2 linked regions of the Aureispira sp. CCB-E genome follow. The protein of the gene in region 2 binds, or shares a complex with, the protein of the main gene of each other region. Links are inferred from orthologs where the notes say so. Each region holds a gene or a part of one and is shown on either strand. Other genes may lie near its edges.

Region 1 (10,666 bases), 710 kb from region 2 along the record:
TTTGAGTAGTAATTCAATAGGAAAAGGAAAAAAAATGCCTGTACATAACAAAGCTATATATAGCCATCCCGCTTTGTGGGGCTAAAGCTAAAAATTATTTCTTCTTGTCTGGCTCCGAAAAATCGCAGGTTTTGCTTTGAGATTAGTTATATCCATAGCGTACAGGGATAGACAGTCGTATTGTGGCTAATTAAAACTTGCCGAAAATGCAACATAAAAAAGATCTTCCTTGATATTTATGAAAACTTTACTAAACGATACCCTACTTTTTACAGTACTATCAGTCTTTTTAGGTTGCACAAATACTAGAATAACATCAAACTCTATTTTAGGTGATTACAGATATACTGTTTTTACACATCACAAGCAGGGTAGAAAATACATCAATTGGGGCATTAAAAACGACTTGTTTGATTTGGACTTATCGAATAAGTTGGTCAATGATGCTTGGGATGAGGGATTGGTAGGTTGTAACAAAACAAGTTGCTCTGTTGTTGGGTGACTTGTTTTGTTTTTAAGAACCCGTGTATACTCCGTGACAGAAGTCATGGAAATATAAATATAGTTGTTCTCTGAGCAAAACCTAAGGTTTTGCATTGTAATACATGCGTTTATTCTTCTAAGGTTATTCCCACAACGTGGCATAAAAACATGCACATTTATACGCTTTTATATTTCTATTATTCTACATTTTTCAAAGTTTATATCTGGATAACTTAATTCTGTCCAAGCGCTCAACATCTTTAGAGCAGGTAATAAGCCTTTTGCTTTTTTAGATAATGAATATTCAACACGAGGAGGTATCTCTGCAAATGATTTTCGATTAATTAATCCATCAGCCTCTAACTCTTTTAGTTGACTTGTAAGAACTTTTTTAGAAATAGTAGGAACTAATGCATACAATTTCCCAAATCGTAGAGGACCATTAGATAGTAAATATATAATAATGGGCTTCCATTTATTTCCAATGATATTCATTGTATGTACAAGAGTACACAAATTGGGGTTGTCAATATATTTTCGTGCCATAAGTTACTTTTAGGTTACCACTTCTTAGGTAGAGTTTTTAAACAATAGTTTCTAAAGTAAACTATTATTAGTTCCTTTATCAGCGGTTCTAACGATAAACGGAATTATATTTAATTTTACCATAAGTCTGCATTTATAGGACATACGAGTCAAAATAGAGTGCTAAAATCGCAAAAAAAAGACCTGAAAAATCCCTAAAACAAGGGCTTTTAGAGCATTTTTTAGACATTATTTTGGGATGTTAAATTTTATAGTTTCCTTTTGAAACTTCGCAAGTATCGATAGGCACTGATTTATGAATTAAATAAATATAATTTCAAATGTCGTTAGTTTCGCTATTCCTTTATGAAACAAATGTAATGATTTTATAATAGAACTAGAAAAATCTTTAAAATGAAAAATGTATTTATTATCAATGGACATCAAAAATATCCTTTTTCAGAAGGTAAATTGAATGCAAGTTTGACAGAGAGGGCGGAGCTTTTTTTTAAGGAAATGGATTGTGAGGTACAAATAACGAGAATGGAAGATAGTTATAATGTTACTGAGGAGATTGATAAATTTAAGTGGGCTGATTTAGTATTTTTTCAGACTCCATTAAACTGGATGGGAGTAAGTTGGTTTTTTAAAAAGTATATCGATGAAGTTTTTTCAATGGGGATGATGGGCGAAATGTCAGAGGGAGATGGGAGAAGTAAAGCTGCTCCAAAAAAGAATTATGGAATGGGGGGGAAGTTGGAAGGAAAATATATGATTTCTGTTACTGCTAATGCTCCGAAAGAGGCATTTAACAACCCAGAAGAGTCTTTTTTTGGAGGAATGAGTGAGGACGATTTACTTCAACCAATGCATCTAAATTTTAAATGGTTTGGTTTAGAACCACTTCCAACATTTATGGCTTATGATGTAATGAAAAACCCAGCAATTGAAAACGATTTTAAACGTTTTGATTCTCATTTAGAAAATTCTTTTAAAAAATAGGATGATGCGACCAACACCGAAACAAAAAGCCCCAAGATTAAATTTTCCTTTAATTGATGGAGAGAAATGGAGTTTAGAAGAGCAGAAGAGTGAGAATTTTACATTGATAGTTTTTTACAGGGGGCTACATTGCCCATTGTGCAAGAAATATTTAGAAACATTAGAGAGTCTTTTACCTGAGTTTGAAAGTAGAGGAGTTGAGGTAGTAGCAGTAAGTATGGACACTAAAAAAAGAGCCTCCTTTTCAAGGCAAAACTGGGAAATATTTAATCTTCATTTGGGATATAATTTGAGCGAAGAGATGGCAAAGAACTGGGGGCTTTATCTAAGTCAAGGGGTAAAACAGGGCGAACCAGAAGTATTTAGTGAACCAGGTTTATTTTTAATTGATAATAAAAAGCACGTGTATTATGTAGGAATTAATAGCAATCCATGGGGACGACCATATCTTCCAACATTTATAAAAGCAGTAGATTATATTATATCTTCTGAATATCCAGCTCGTGGTGAAATCTTATAAAGGGGGGATATGCCTTGGAAAAGGAGGGTAAAGAAGCTAAGGTTGTGCAAAATCAAGCTCAGAAACATGCATTGGAGCAAAATGCTATTGAAGCTTGTTGAGAATGGGAATGCAAATATAAAGATGGCTTTTATTTGAATGGTCAATGTCAAAGTGATCCTATTGTTACTTCTTATGGTCAAATATTGAGGTCTAACTACCACGACTTGAATGGTTAGTCTACGCTCTCTTACTGATATAGAGGTTGCCTTTGGTAATAGAGGGCAACCTTTTGTTTTGCAATATGCTAAGGTTCAAACACAAATTTGTTGAAATTACACAGAGGCTATTTTACCAACTGTATTTCTAGTGTTTAGTGCAACAACACTAGAAAATTAGTGGTATCCTATGGTTAGTATAAAAACAGTAGCGGATATAAACGCTCTTATTTTTAGGTTAGTAAGATACTTAATTCAACATAAAAACGGTTCGGAAATAATCCCAAACCGCTATTCTTTTTATACAATGTTCTATGTTGTTTTTTCTTGACGACATAAAAACCTTTCAACTTGCCCGCCAAATTCATCTGGTAGTTGATGATGAAAAGCATGAGCAGCATTTGAATACAGAATTAATTGGCTATTAGGTATTTGTTTATACAGTAGAAAAGAATTTTTACTTGAAAAAGCTATATCTTCCTTTGCTCCAGCAACTAGAACTGGTTGGGAAATCGATTTTATTTTTTCAAAGTAATTTTTTTCACTAGAAAAGTAATTTTTAGTGGCTGTTCCCTGAGCAATCCAAGTTTCTGGTTGTGTTGGCTTAACTTTAGTCAAGTAGTTATCAATACGGGATAGTGATTCTTTAGTAGCATGTAAACCTTTTTGATCATCTGTAAAAAACACAGTTTGATGATGTTCAGGTTTCATATTGTAAACTTTAGTGGCCACATTCAAAAAGCGTTCTGTAGGATATTCAGTGTGTTCACTAGCGCCTAATCCAGTACCTACTAAAACCACCTTTTGAACAATTTTGGGATAATTCAAAACAAAAGCTTGGACTACGAGACCTCCCATGCTCCAACCGAGTAAGTTCACTTTATCATATCCTAAGAATATAATAAATTCATACGCTATTTCAGCCATGCCTTCTATTGAATTTGGACTTGTACCAGAAGAGTTTCCAACACCAAGATTATCAAAGACGATAACTTTATTTTTTTTTACAAGCCTTGTTATAAAGGCAGGATCCCAATCGTTAATTGTCCCTCGAAATCGATTGAAAAGTATTAGCGGTTGTCCATTTCCAAAGGTACGATATGCTATCGTTTCATTTTTAATAATTGCGAATTTAATTTCGCTTTTTAGGATTTCATTCATTTTTTCGAATTTTAATTTAATTATTTATCTAATATTAGTGCAAGACCATTTCCTCTTGCCGCACAAATTGAGACTAGCCCAGAACCTTTACCTTCCTGATTCAAAAGTTTTGAGAGGGTTGCAATTATTCTTGCGCCTGTTGCTGCAAATGGGTGACCGGTAGCTAAACTGCTGCCAACCATATTTAATTTAGAAAAATCAATTTCCCCTTTTATGGAGTCTAAATTTTGCTTGCTCCAAAATGGATCACCTAAACCTTTATTGTTCAATATTTTAATAGTTGTTAATGCCTGAGCAGCAAATGCTTCATGAATTTCAATAAAGGAAAATGAATCCAAATTTCTATTACTCTGTTTTAATGCTTTTTGAATCGCAAGTATTGGTGCTAGTAGTAGGTTTTGTTTATTGTTGATATATTCAATTCCAGCTGTAGCGGCAAAACTTAAAAAAGCTAGAATTGGATAATTATGTTTTTTTGCCCATTCTTCTGAGGCTAGAAAGATACCCGCAGCTCCATCCGAGAAAGGAGTTGAATTAGCTGCAGTAAGGCTTCCAGAGTTCAAATCAAAAGCCGGGCTTAAGGATCTCATTTTATTTAAAGAAGGGTTCTTTCTTAGTATTGAGTCTTCCTTAATTTGCCCGATGGGTTCAATCATATCTTCAATAAATCCACTTTGATATGCCCTTGTTAGCTTTTTGTGACTGTTAAATGCAAAATGGTCTTGTTCTTCACGCGTTATTTTATAATATTTAGCCATTATCTCAGCATGTTCACCCATTGAAAGACCAGTTTCTGGCTCATTATTGTTCGGGATTTCAGGGAGCATCAATTCTAAATTTCTCAGATTTTCTTTTGTAAAATCAGAAAGACTCAAATGTTGATTTAGAAATTCTTTTCTGAATAATTCATTTAATACTATTGGAGAATCACTTGCACTATCTGTACCGCATGCTATGCCATTTTCTATTTGACCTAATGCTATTTTATTTGCAATAATTATAGCTGCTTCCGCAGAAGTTGCACATGCTTTTTGAATATCAAATGCTGGTGTTAGAGGATGAATGTCAGTTTTTAGTAAAGATTCTCGTACTAAATTTCCTTGCGAGCTGTGTTTTATAACAGCCCCTCCAACAACTTCACCTAATATTTTATCTTTTAAAGCATACTTGTTGCTTATGGATTGAAGGGTAGTGGTCAAGAGTTCGTTTGCTGAATAGCTTTTCAAATATGTGTTAGCTTTACTAAACGGAGTTCTACTATGCCCTATAATAGCCACTCTTTTTATTAAATTATTTGTATTCATTCTATTATTTTCGTAACCAATTAATAAATAGTTTTATTTTAGAACTCAAATATATGTACATAAGTTCTAAAAAAGAACCCAGATAGTAAAAAAATGAAAAAATTTCAAAAAACTGAGACGAATAGATTGAATTGTCCAATTCAATTAACTGCTAACTTATTAGGTGAAAGATGGGTGTTGTTAATAGTTAGAGAGCTTTTTCTAGGCAACTCCAAATTCAGCGAATTTCAAGACAATCTGAAAATTTCTAAGTCAGTTTTGACTAGCAAATTAAAAATGTTGGAAAATGCAGGTTTAATCGCGAAAAAAGAATACCAAGAAAACAACAAACGAGCTCGAAATGAATATTTCTTGACAGAAAAGGGAGGAGATTTAATCAAAATAATGAGTGCTATTTTAATTTGGGGCAACTCAAATTTGGTAGACAAAAATGAACCATTCCTCAAAATAGTAGATAAAAGTGGTGCTCCTGTTAAAATGACAATTGTTAATGAGGAAGGAAATTCGCTTAATTTAAATGACCTACAATTTATTTTATCATAGACCTTCTCCTATTTTGGAATGCCCTATAACTCTCTTATAAACACAATTGCGCGCAACCAATTATCTATGAATTGTTATCTAACACCAAGCTGGACAACAATCATCCTTTTATTTGAATGGTCAATGTCAAGGTAAGCCTATTGTTAGTGCTTAAGGTCAAGTAATTGGGACGAGCTACTACGGCTTGAATGGTTGGTCTAAGCTCTCTTACTGATATAGAAGGTTGTCTGGTGTTAGGCGACCTTTTGTATTGTTGTAGCATTCTAACATTGAAGTAATGATGATTTATTTCGATCTGCCTAGTAAGTTGGTGGATGATGTTTGGGATAAGGTGGTAGGAACATAGAAAACAAGTTGCTCTGTTGTTGGGAGACTTTTATCTTGTCCTAGTTGATGCAAAAGTATGAGTTGGCTCCAACCCAAATTCGGATTTGGAAGAAACAGTTGTAGGATGGTGCAGAAGATGTTTTTTAGAAACCAACATCTAAAAGGTCAGAAGAAGAAAAATATCTAATAAATTATTAATGAGCGGAAAATGCTCCTAAATATGAGATAGACTTCAGCTCAGTGTAAAAACGCCAAACCTATGATTTTGCTTATTCGGCTTAAAAATTTGCGAGCAAAAATCGTAGGTTTGGCTTAAGAACGGGGCTCTTACTGTTAAATGCTAGGTTCTTAGAACAGCATATGCATATGAAAGAGCCGTTACCTGCAATGAAAAAGCGCATATTATGATAATTAATAACACCCGCCCAAAGCTGTCAATCTTATTTATTCAAAACTAATTTCTCTTGAGTAATTAAACCCTTATTAGAATTTATCTTTAAAAAATAAATCCCTGAACTTAGACTTGATAAATTAAATGTAGAGAGTCTTTTATTAACAGTATAATTAGAAACAAGCTGACCTATTGAATTATAAATTTCAAGCGTATAATTCATTGAAGGATTAAAATCTTTCATTTGCACGTTTAATACTTCATAAGTAGGATTAGGATAAAAATCTACTCGTTTACTCTTAATGTTATCTATTATAGAAACGGAAGTCAGTGCCAAATCTAAAGAATCAAAAACTACCACATATTGACTAGGAACATTATAAATTGTATAAGGAGGTTTTGCCTGAGCCAAAGTAACAATTCGACCATCACTTGCTTCTATACTTTTTGTTGCTGTTGCTGGTTTTGTTAAAGTATGTGTTCGACTCCACAAAGAATCTCCATTAGGACTCACAACAATCACCCTCAAATCATCACTAAAAGTTCCTGTTATAACATAGTTTCCTGAAGAGTGATGCAAAACATCGATTCCTTTCATAGGAAAAGTTCTTGTCCAGTCTGGTGTTCCAAAACTATCTGTCTTCATTACCGTAGTAGTACCAACTCCAGGAGTATAAGGATTGGAGGCAACTATTATAAAACTATCTTCATTCACCTTGCAAAAATCGTTAATATACACTGGATAAGTATTTGCTGTTTGCCATACAATATTTCCTCCTAAATCCAATCGATGCAAAGAATCATGTTGAAGTAACCAATAACCATTAATATTTTTTTCAATTCTACCTGGAGTTGAAAGCCCAGGAGGGAATGGAATTGTTAATAGTTGTCCATTAGGCAATAACTCTTTTATGGTATAATCATACATTGATCCTATTGTTATTGGATTTCTAGAACCTTGTACTGTTGTGATACCTCCTTCATCATTTTTTAGATAATTATCAATGGAGTTTTCACAATTATCAGTCATCACGTTAGTATTAAGTATTGAGCCACTTGAGGAATATCTATAGGTACAATAATCGTGAAATGGGATAGATTGACCTATAAACCCACACGTGTAATTTTGTCCAATGTTCCCTAATGTCAAAAAATCATTATTAGCACTCTCAATTACATTACACCTTCCATAATGACTATGGTCATGATAGCTAGTCCATACTGTATCTCCATTGAAATCAATACGAACTAAATATTTTTTTAATGTATAATTCTCAACGATTGGAGCTGTTAAATTAACATTTCCGACAATAAAAAAATCTCCGTTTTGAGTTTCAATAATATCGCTAGGATAATGATGATACAACGAATCCCATCCGTAATAATGGATAGTTTGCGCAAAAAGTAAATTTGCACAGAAAAAAAATGCTATTAAAAATTGTAATTTAAGCAAAACCATAACATATCATGTTTTAAGATGTAAAAAGTGTTTTCTTTAAGTATTCAAATTTATTCATTAAACGAAACATTTGAGTATGTTGTGATTTTGAATTTAAAATAAATAAAAGACAGTAGGTAACACAGCAATATATCGCCATAGGGGGAGTTTATGAACTGTCTAAAACTCATTCTCTGCCGATAGAGCTAATGCATAATTATTTAGCATCTTTAAATGAAGTTAATAGCAATAAAATTGGAGCGTTGGGTGCATGTGCTGGTGCTATGTATAGTATTACCAAGCTACACCAAGAAGTTTTTTAATGACATTGCCAAAGCTGACAAAAAATTATATTGGATGAATACTGAATTGGAATCGCCTTTTCACCAATTTAATTATTACGACCAAGATGTTGAAGTAAATGAGTCTATAGCACAATCAAGTAATTGGTTCAGAGAAAAAATGTAAAAAGTACGACATATACTATGTAGCTTGGGATACTTTTGCTACAGATTTGGCTGCTAAGGTGTTGATTCATTAAACTTGAAAACTTCTTAATTAAACAGGGAATAACCCGCATTCGACAAAAGTCGGTTTACTAAAAAGTAAATCACTTCTACCTTTGTCTAAAACAAAATTAGGTAAATGGAGGCGTTAAGTAGGTGAGATGTTTTTTTCTTTTGTAAAAATATTCTTGAGGGATAGTAATCCTAAGTTTGTCTTATTTTATATACATTCAAAATATAAATTATACAACATGATTAAAACACAAAGTTTATTTTGGGGAATTTTCGTTATTTTATTGGTACTATCTAGTTGCAGAGATGAGTTTGATTTAGAAATTCCAAATGGTGCATCAGAACAAGAAAAGATTGAATTGGTTGATTCATGGCTTAGTAAACTACAAAAAGACCAAAAATTCAATGGTTCCGTATTACTTATAAGAGATGGGCAATCGATGCTTGCCAAAGGGTATGGTTTTACCAGTCACGAAAAAAATGAACAACTAACAGCCAATTCTTCATTTCGGCTTGCTTCGGTATCCAAACAATTTACTGCGGCTGGTATTATGCTATTAAAAGAGAAAGGAAGCATATCTTATGACGACTTAGTGTCCGAATATATTGAAAATTTCCCTTATGAAAAGGTCACCATTCGTAGCTTATTAAATCAATGTTCAGGTATTCCTGACATCTATATTGAGCTTGCGCTTGAGAATAAAGATAATATTAATGTACTTACCAATCAGAAAGCCACCGAGCTGATCATAAATGAAAACCGTTCAGCGAAAAAAGAACCTTTTGAAAAGTTTGAATACTCGAATACAAATTATATCCTTCTGGCAAGATTGGTTGAAATTGTCTCTGGTAAAAGTTTTGAAGATTATATGAAGGAGGAGTTATTTGAGCCATTGGGAATGGAAAATACGAGAGTTTGGAACTTGCTCTCTGCAGAGACAGATTTTACAAACAAATGTGGCGGATTTAAGATTGAAGGTGGTGTTTATAAAGAAGTACTGCCTGATTTTGTGGATGGTGTTGCAGGTGATGGAGCCGTATTTAGTAGTATAAACGATTTTTTAATTTGGGATAAATTCTGGTATGAAAATGATTTATTAAGCAGCTCTAATTTGGCAGAAGCATTTAAAAAACCACAATTGAATAATGGAAAATCATCGGACTATGGGTTCGGATGGGTTGTAACAGACGATGGTGCTTGGCACAATGGAGGTTGGCTGGCAGCACGTACTTATTACAGTCGAAACACTAAAAATGGAACAAGTATTGTCGTTTTAGATAACTCCTCTAATTCTGATTTGTATGAGATAGCAGAAGAGATAGGAAATATTTGGTTATAATCGATCATCAATCACGTAGTAGCAGCGCAGCTAATCAACGAATTACTACTATCATAAGAGACAACATTTAATTAATAACACCTGCTTTGAATTGACCGGCAACACTTATAGTGTTGCCGTATTGATTTTCTAACCCAACCAGAATAAATTATGGCAGAGGAAAATTTACGATTGTACAAATTACAAAAAGGAGATAAGTTAATATTCATTTTGTTTTTCTGGATTTTTTCGCTTTTGCTAATTTTATCTAGCGAAGACATGGGAGAAAAATGGATATATGGTTTGTATACGGTTATGGTGTTTGTAGGGAATGCTGTTTTAGTTGTATATTTTATAGTGTTTAGGTGGTTAAAGCAACTTAATACTCGCAAGCATTATTTACTTCTTATCTTAAAAACGATTTTATTTACCGTTTTTCTATTGGCTTTTCAGGGGCTTGTATATTATTACTTTATTGAAGTGACGCCAGACGAAGAAGGGGTTACCTTAGGAGATTTTATAAATGTATCTATTATTATTTTACTACTGAGTAGTATACTGTTGGGAATTATTATGTTAAAAAAAGGAGTTGGATCTCAGATTCAGATGCTTAAAATCGAAAATTTGCAAAAGACTTATGAGTTAAAAAATCTCAAAAAACAAATCGACCCTCATTTCTTGTTCAACAACCTCAACACCTTAGATGCTTTTATTGAAACAGATGTCGGCAAAGCCAAACCTTATATACAAAGGCTTGCTAAGCTTTATCAATATTTGATTAGAACGCAAGATGAAGATACCGTCAACTTAGAGGAGGAAATGAATTTTGCCAATGATTATATTTATCTTATAAAAGAGCGGTTTGGAGAAAATTATCAATTTAATATTATAAATAAAAGAACAAAAAAGGAGGAAAGGCTCATTCCGCCTTGTGCTAT
Region 2 (4,397 bases):
ATGGAAATAATCAACAATAAAAGATGACGACAATAAAGAATTATCAATTAGAGAAAATGTCTGCAAAAGAATTAACAAGTTTGTGGAAATCCATTAAATCTGTTTATACTCGGCATTTTGATACCCCAATACAGGATGATTACTTAAATAAAAAATGCAAGAATGCTGTCGTTGCAAGGTTGAGAGTAATTTGGAATGGAGCAGATGCCGTTGGTATTATGGTACTCTTTGGTTATAAATTGAAGTTAAATGGTCATAAAAGTATTGTATACAGAGGTTCTGGAGCAATAGATAAAGGATATCGAAACAAGAACAATTTGTCCAATTTTTTATTCTATAATGTTTTGCCACAAATTATTCGCTATCGTGGATACGCCCAATATATTATCGAAGGGTTTATACATCCTTCTTCTTTTTGTATTAGCCAAAAAGCGGTTCAAAAAATATATCCCTCACCCAATATGAATACGCCCTCAAAAATCTTAAATTTAATGGAAACGGTTAAAGAGCAGGGCTTGTTAGGAGGATACGAGTTTGAAGATGAACATCCATTTTTAGGTACTTACCCTTGCAATGTGGTTCAGTCTAGTAGGGAAAACAAACGTTGGGAAAATAAAGTAGCTATAGATGAGTATACAGAGTTTTTTTATCAACTTGGTGCCATGAAGGAGAACAAAGCAATCATTTGTATCGTTCCTTTATCTGTGTCTAATTTTGTCTTGTCGATTGTAAAGAGTGGAAAAGAAAGACTAAGGCAACTATTTTTGAAAAAAAACAATCTAGTAATGAGAAGAAATTACAACCATTCGTAAATGTTTTGTATCACAGTGCTACTGTTCTTGAGTACAAAATAGCAGCACTGCGACAGCATTTCTAATAAAAAGTTTCTTGATTCACAGCCATTTCACGAAGCGATTCTGGAACGATAAAACGAGGACCATAGCAACTTGCAAAATTGTCACAATCTTCTACAAATTCACGAATTCCTACATAATCAATGTAAGAAAAAACACCTCCTGTGTAAGGAGGAAATCCAAAACCTGTTAGAGAACCGACATCTCCATCGGTAGGCGAGTTGAGAACTCCTTCTTCCAAACAACGATAAGATTCTAAAGCCATGATATGCAAGATACGTTTACCAACAGTTTCTGCATCAAGGTAATTGGGATCACTTGGGAAGTGTTCTTTTAGACCAGCCCAAAGATGTTTATGACCACCAGAAGGGTATTCATAAAATCCTTTACCCGCTTTTTTGCCTGGTCTACCTAGATCAACAGCCATTTTATGCAACAATTCATATAAAGTTTGAGCAGTTTTACCCCGTTCTTTTTGATCTGCATCCATAACATTTAATGCTAAACTCAATGAAACTTCATCAGTTACGGCAAGAGGACCAACAGGCATACCGACACGTTTGGCTACATTTTCAATGACCGCAGGCGGAACTCCTTCATGGAGCAACAAAGCACCTTCACGAGTAAAGGTAGAAAATACTCTAGAAGTAAAAAATCCTCTACTATCATTTACTACAATTGGAATTTTACCAATTTGCGTTACGTAATCTACTGCCGCTGCAACCGCATAATCAGAAGTCTCTTTACCTACAATCAACTCTACGAGTGGCATTTTGTCAACAGGAGAGAAAAAATGCATGCCAATAAAATTCTCTGGGCGTTTGGCTGCTTTGGCTAGTAAAGTAATAGGAATTGTAGAGGTATTAGAAGCAAAGATTTTTTTAGGATTTAAATAAGCTTCTGCTTCTTGAGTAACCTTAGCTTTTAATTCAGGATTTTCATAAACAGCTTCTATAATCAAATCACAATCAGCCATGTCCTTTGTTTGATCTGTCGTTTGGATTTTATCCAGAGTTTGTTGCAATAATTCTGGCGTAATTCGCCCTTTAGAAACATTTTTTTGAAGTAATTTTTCAGAATATGCTTTTCCTTTTTCTGCATTTTCTACGGAGGTATCCTTTAGCACAACATCCATCCCAACACGAGCAGAAACATAAGCAATTCCTGCGCCCATCATTCCTGCGCCTAAAATACCTACTTTGTTAATTGTATAAAAGTCAAATCCTTTAGGTTTAACTTTGCCCTTTTTGGCTTCGTTGATAGCAAAAAATCCTGTACGGATTAAATTTTGAGCCTCTTTTGAATAAAACGCTTTGATAAAATAACGTGCTTCGATTTCCAATCCTCTATCAATAGGGAGCAACATTCCATCGTGAATGCAAGCCATTGCATATTGAGCGCCTGGATAATTGCCATGCGTTTTTTTCCGTAAATTGCCAATCCCACCAATCATAGTGTCAGTGCCAGATTTAGACATCAAGCCTCCTTGAGGAATTTTATAGCGTTTGTCATCCCAAGGCTGAATAGGGGCACTGTTCTTTAGAATCCACTGTTTAGCAGCGGCAATCAGAGCTTCTTGGTCGGTGACAACTTGATCGATAAAACCTTCTGATAAGGCTTGAGTCGGGCGAAATTGTTTTCCTTGAAGGATATAAGTCGTCGCTTTAGGAATGCCAATAAGATAGCTCAAGCGTTGTGTTCCACCTCCGCCAGGTAGCAAACCTAAATTAACTTCTGGCAAACCAATTTTAATACTAGGCTTGCTTAATGCAATTCGATGATGACAAGTTAAGGCGAGCTCGTACCCACCCCCCAAAGCAGTGCCATTGATAGCGGCTACAAAAGGTTTTCCCGCTTGTTCAAGTGTACGGAAACCTTTATGAACATTTAAAATATCTTTAAATAGACCTTCCTTGTTTTTAGGGGGATTACCAATGAATTTTAGATCGGCTCCTGCCATAAAATCTCTATGAGCAGAAGTGACAATAACCCCTTTTACGGTAGGGTTTTCTACTGCTTGTTGAGCAATTTCTAAATAAGATTGAATAAAATCTATACTAAATAAGTTAGTTGGCTCATTGACCATATTGATGGTAATGGTTGCAAAACCATCGGCATCAATTGCATATTCCAGCAAGTCATTTTTTATTGTTGTTGATTCCATTATTTTTAATCTTCTTCTTGAGTTATGTTTTTAATGAATAGATAAAAACTAGAGATAAGTAGGGAAATAAGCAGACTAGTTGCAAAAAAAAGACCAGCAACAATTAAGGAATTGCCAATTTTGACACCATCTATTTGCATTAAGGTCAACTGTGTAGTCGTTGCGCCCATAGCAAACCCAGTTCCAATAATCATTAATTTTCCAAATGTCTTTTTTCGTTTTTCCTGTGGCTGCCATCTATGATATAAGTAAATGGTCAAAAATAGAAACATTGCCATTAAAGAAAAAGGCGCAAAAATAGACACAATTTCTGTCAAATGATCTGGGTCAAAATTTTTGTACCAATCTAAAATTCCTGTCAAAGTAGCTGCCCAAGTGACAAAGATATAACCAATACCACCTACAAAACCTGCAATTAGTTTTCGTTCCATTGTATTTCGTGCTTACACTCGTTCTATAATTGTTGCAATCCCCATACCACCACCGATACAAAGGGTAATTAGTGCTGTACTCAACCCTCGTCTTTCCAATTCATCCAAAGCCGTACCGACCAACATACAACCAGTAGCGCCCAACGGATGCCCTAGGGCAATAGCTCCACCATTAACATTTACTTTAGCATGGTCAATGTCTAAATCATCCATAAAACGAAGTGCAACAGAAGCAAAAGCTTCATTAACTTCAAATAAATCGATATCGTTTTTAGACATACCTGCTTTTTGTAGAGCTTTGCGACTAGCAGGAGCAGGACCAACCAACATAATAGTAGGATCTGTGCCATAAGTGGCAACAGATTTAATTCTAGCTCTTGGTTTTAGACCTAGGCGTTCTCCAGCCAATTGGTTGCCAATTAAAGTAAGTGCTGCTCCATCAACAATAGCTGAGGAATTGCCAGCATGATGCACATGGTTAATCGCTTCTACTTCTGGGTATCGGTCAATTGCAACAGCATCAAAGCCGCCCATTTGTCCCATCTTTTCAAAGGCAGGTTTTAGGCTTCCCAAGCCTTCTAAGGTTGTGCTTGGACGAACATTCTCATCTTTATCCAGCACGAGAAAATCATTAATATCTCGAATAGGAACAATGGATTTTTCAAAAGCATTTTCTGCCCATGCTTTGGCAGCACGTTTTTGAGATTCTAACGCAAATTTATCGGCATCATTTCTTGAGTAACCGTATTTTGTGGCGATAAGATCGGCCGAGATACCTTGAGGAACAAAGTGCCCAGGAAGAGCAACAGTGGGGTCCATCGCAATTGCACCACCGTCTAAGCCAATTTTAACTCTAGACATAGATTCCACACCGCCCGCTAACATTAAATCATTAAATCCAGATTTAATATAGGCGGCAGCTTGATTAATGGCTTCAAGTCCTGAACC

Evidence for each region.
Region 1: the proteins of QP953_RS17340 (region 2) and QP953_RS19960 are in contact, whole or in part, in a solved structure (PDB 8BNU), measured with the Escherichia coli proteins. The link is inferred for Aureispira sp. CCB-E from one-to-one orthologs.

What each region holds. Positions count from the first base shown.
Region 1 is NZ_CP133671.1:5,165,115-5,175,780, reverse strand. The notes cover bases 3,051-5,857. They hold QP953_RS19960 (acetyl-CoA C-acyltransferase), read right to left. Parts: upstream 5,193-5,857; coding sequence 3,909-5,192; downstream 3,051-3,908. Other genes in these bases: QP953_RS19955 (helix-turn-helix domain-containing protein), read left to right, coding at 5,286-5,735; QP953_RS19965 (alpha/beta hydrolase), read right to left, coding at 3,051-3,888. In the rest of the region: QP953_RS19990 (hypothetical protein), read left to right, coding at 1-9; QP953_RS19985 (hypothetical protein), read left to right, coding at 239-502; QP953_RS19980 (helix-turn-helix domain-containing protein), read right to left, coding at 670-1,029; QP953_RS19975 (NAD(P)H-dependent oxidoreductase), read left to right, coding at 1,423-2,010; QP953_RS19970 (redoxin domain-containing protein), read left to right, coding at 2,012-2,530; more of QP953_RS19965, read right to left, coding at 3,040-3,050; QP953_RS19950 (T9SS type A sorting domain-containing protein), read right to left, coding at 6,503-7,912; QP953_RS19945 (serine hydrolase domain-containing protein), read left to right, coding at 8,649-9,749; QP953_RS19940 (histidine kinase), read left to right, coding at 9,900-10,666.
Region 2 is NZ_CP133671.1:4,455,178-4,459,574, reverse strand. What follows is about bases 447-3,362. They hold QP953_RS17340 (3-hydroxyacyl-CoA dehydrogenase NAD-binding domain-containing protein), read right to left. Parts: upstream 3,019-3,362; coding sequence 874-3,018; downstream 447-873. Other genes in these bases: QP953_RS17335 (hypothetical protein), read right to left, coding at 3,024-3,362; QP953_RS17345 (hypothetical protein), read left to right, coding at 447-812. Also shown: more of QP953_RS17345, read left to right, coding at 24-446; more of QP953_RS17335, read right to left, coding at 3,363-3,449; QP953_RS17330 (acetyl-CoA C-acetyltransferase), read right to left, coding at 3,462-4,397. UniProt on the Escherichia coli protein: Catalyzes the formation of a hydroxyacyl-CoA by addition of water on enoyl-CoA. Also exhibits 3-hydroxyacyl-CoA epimerase and 3-hydroxyacyl-CoA dehydrogenase activities.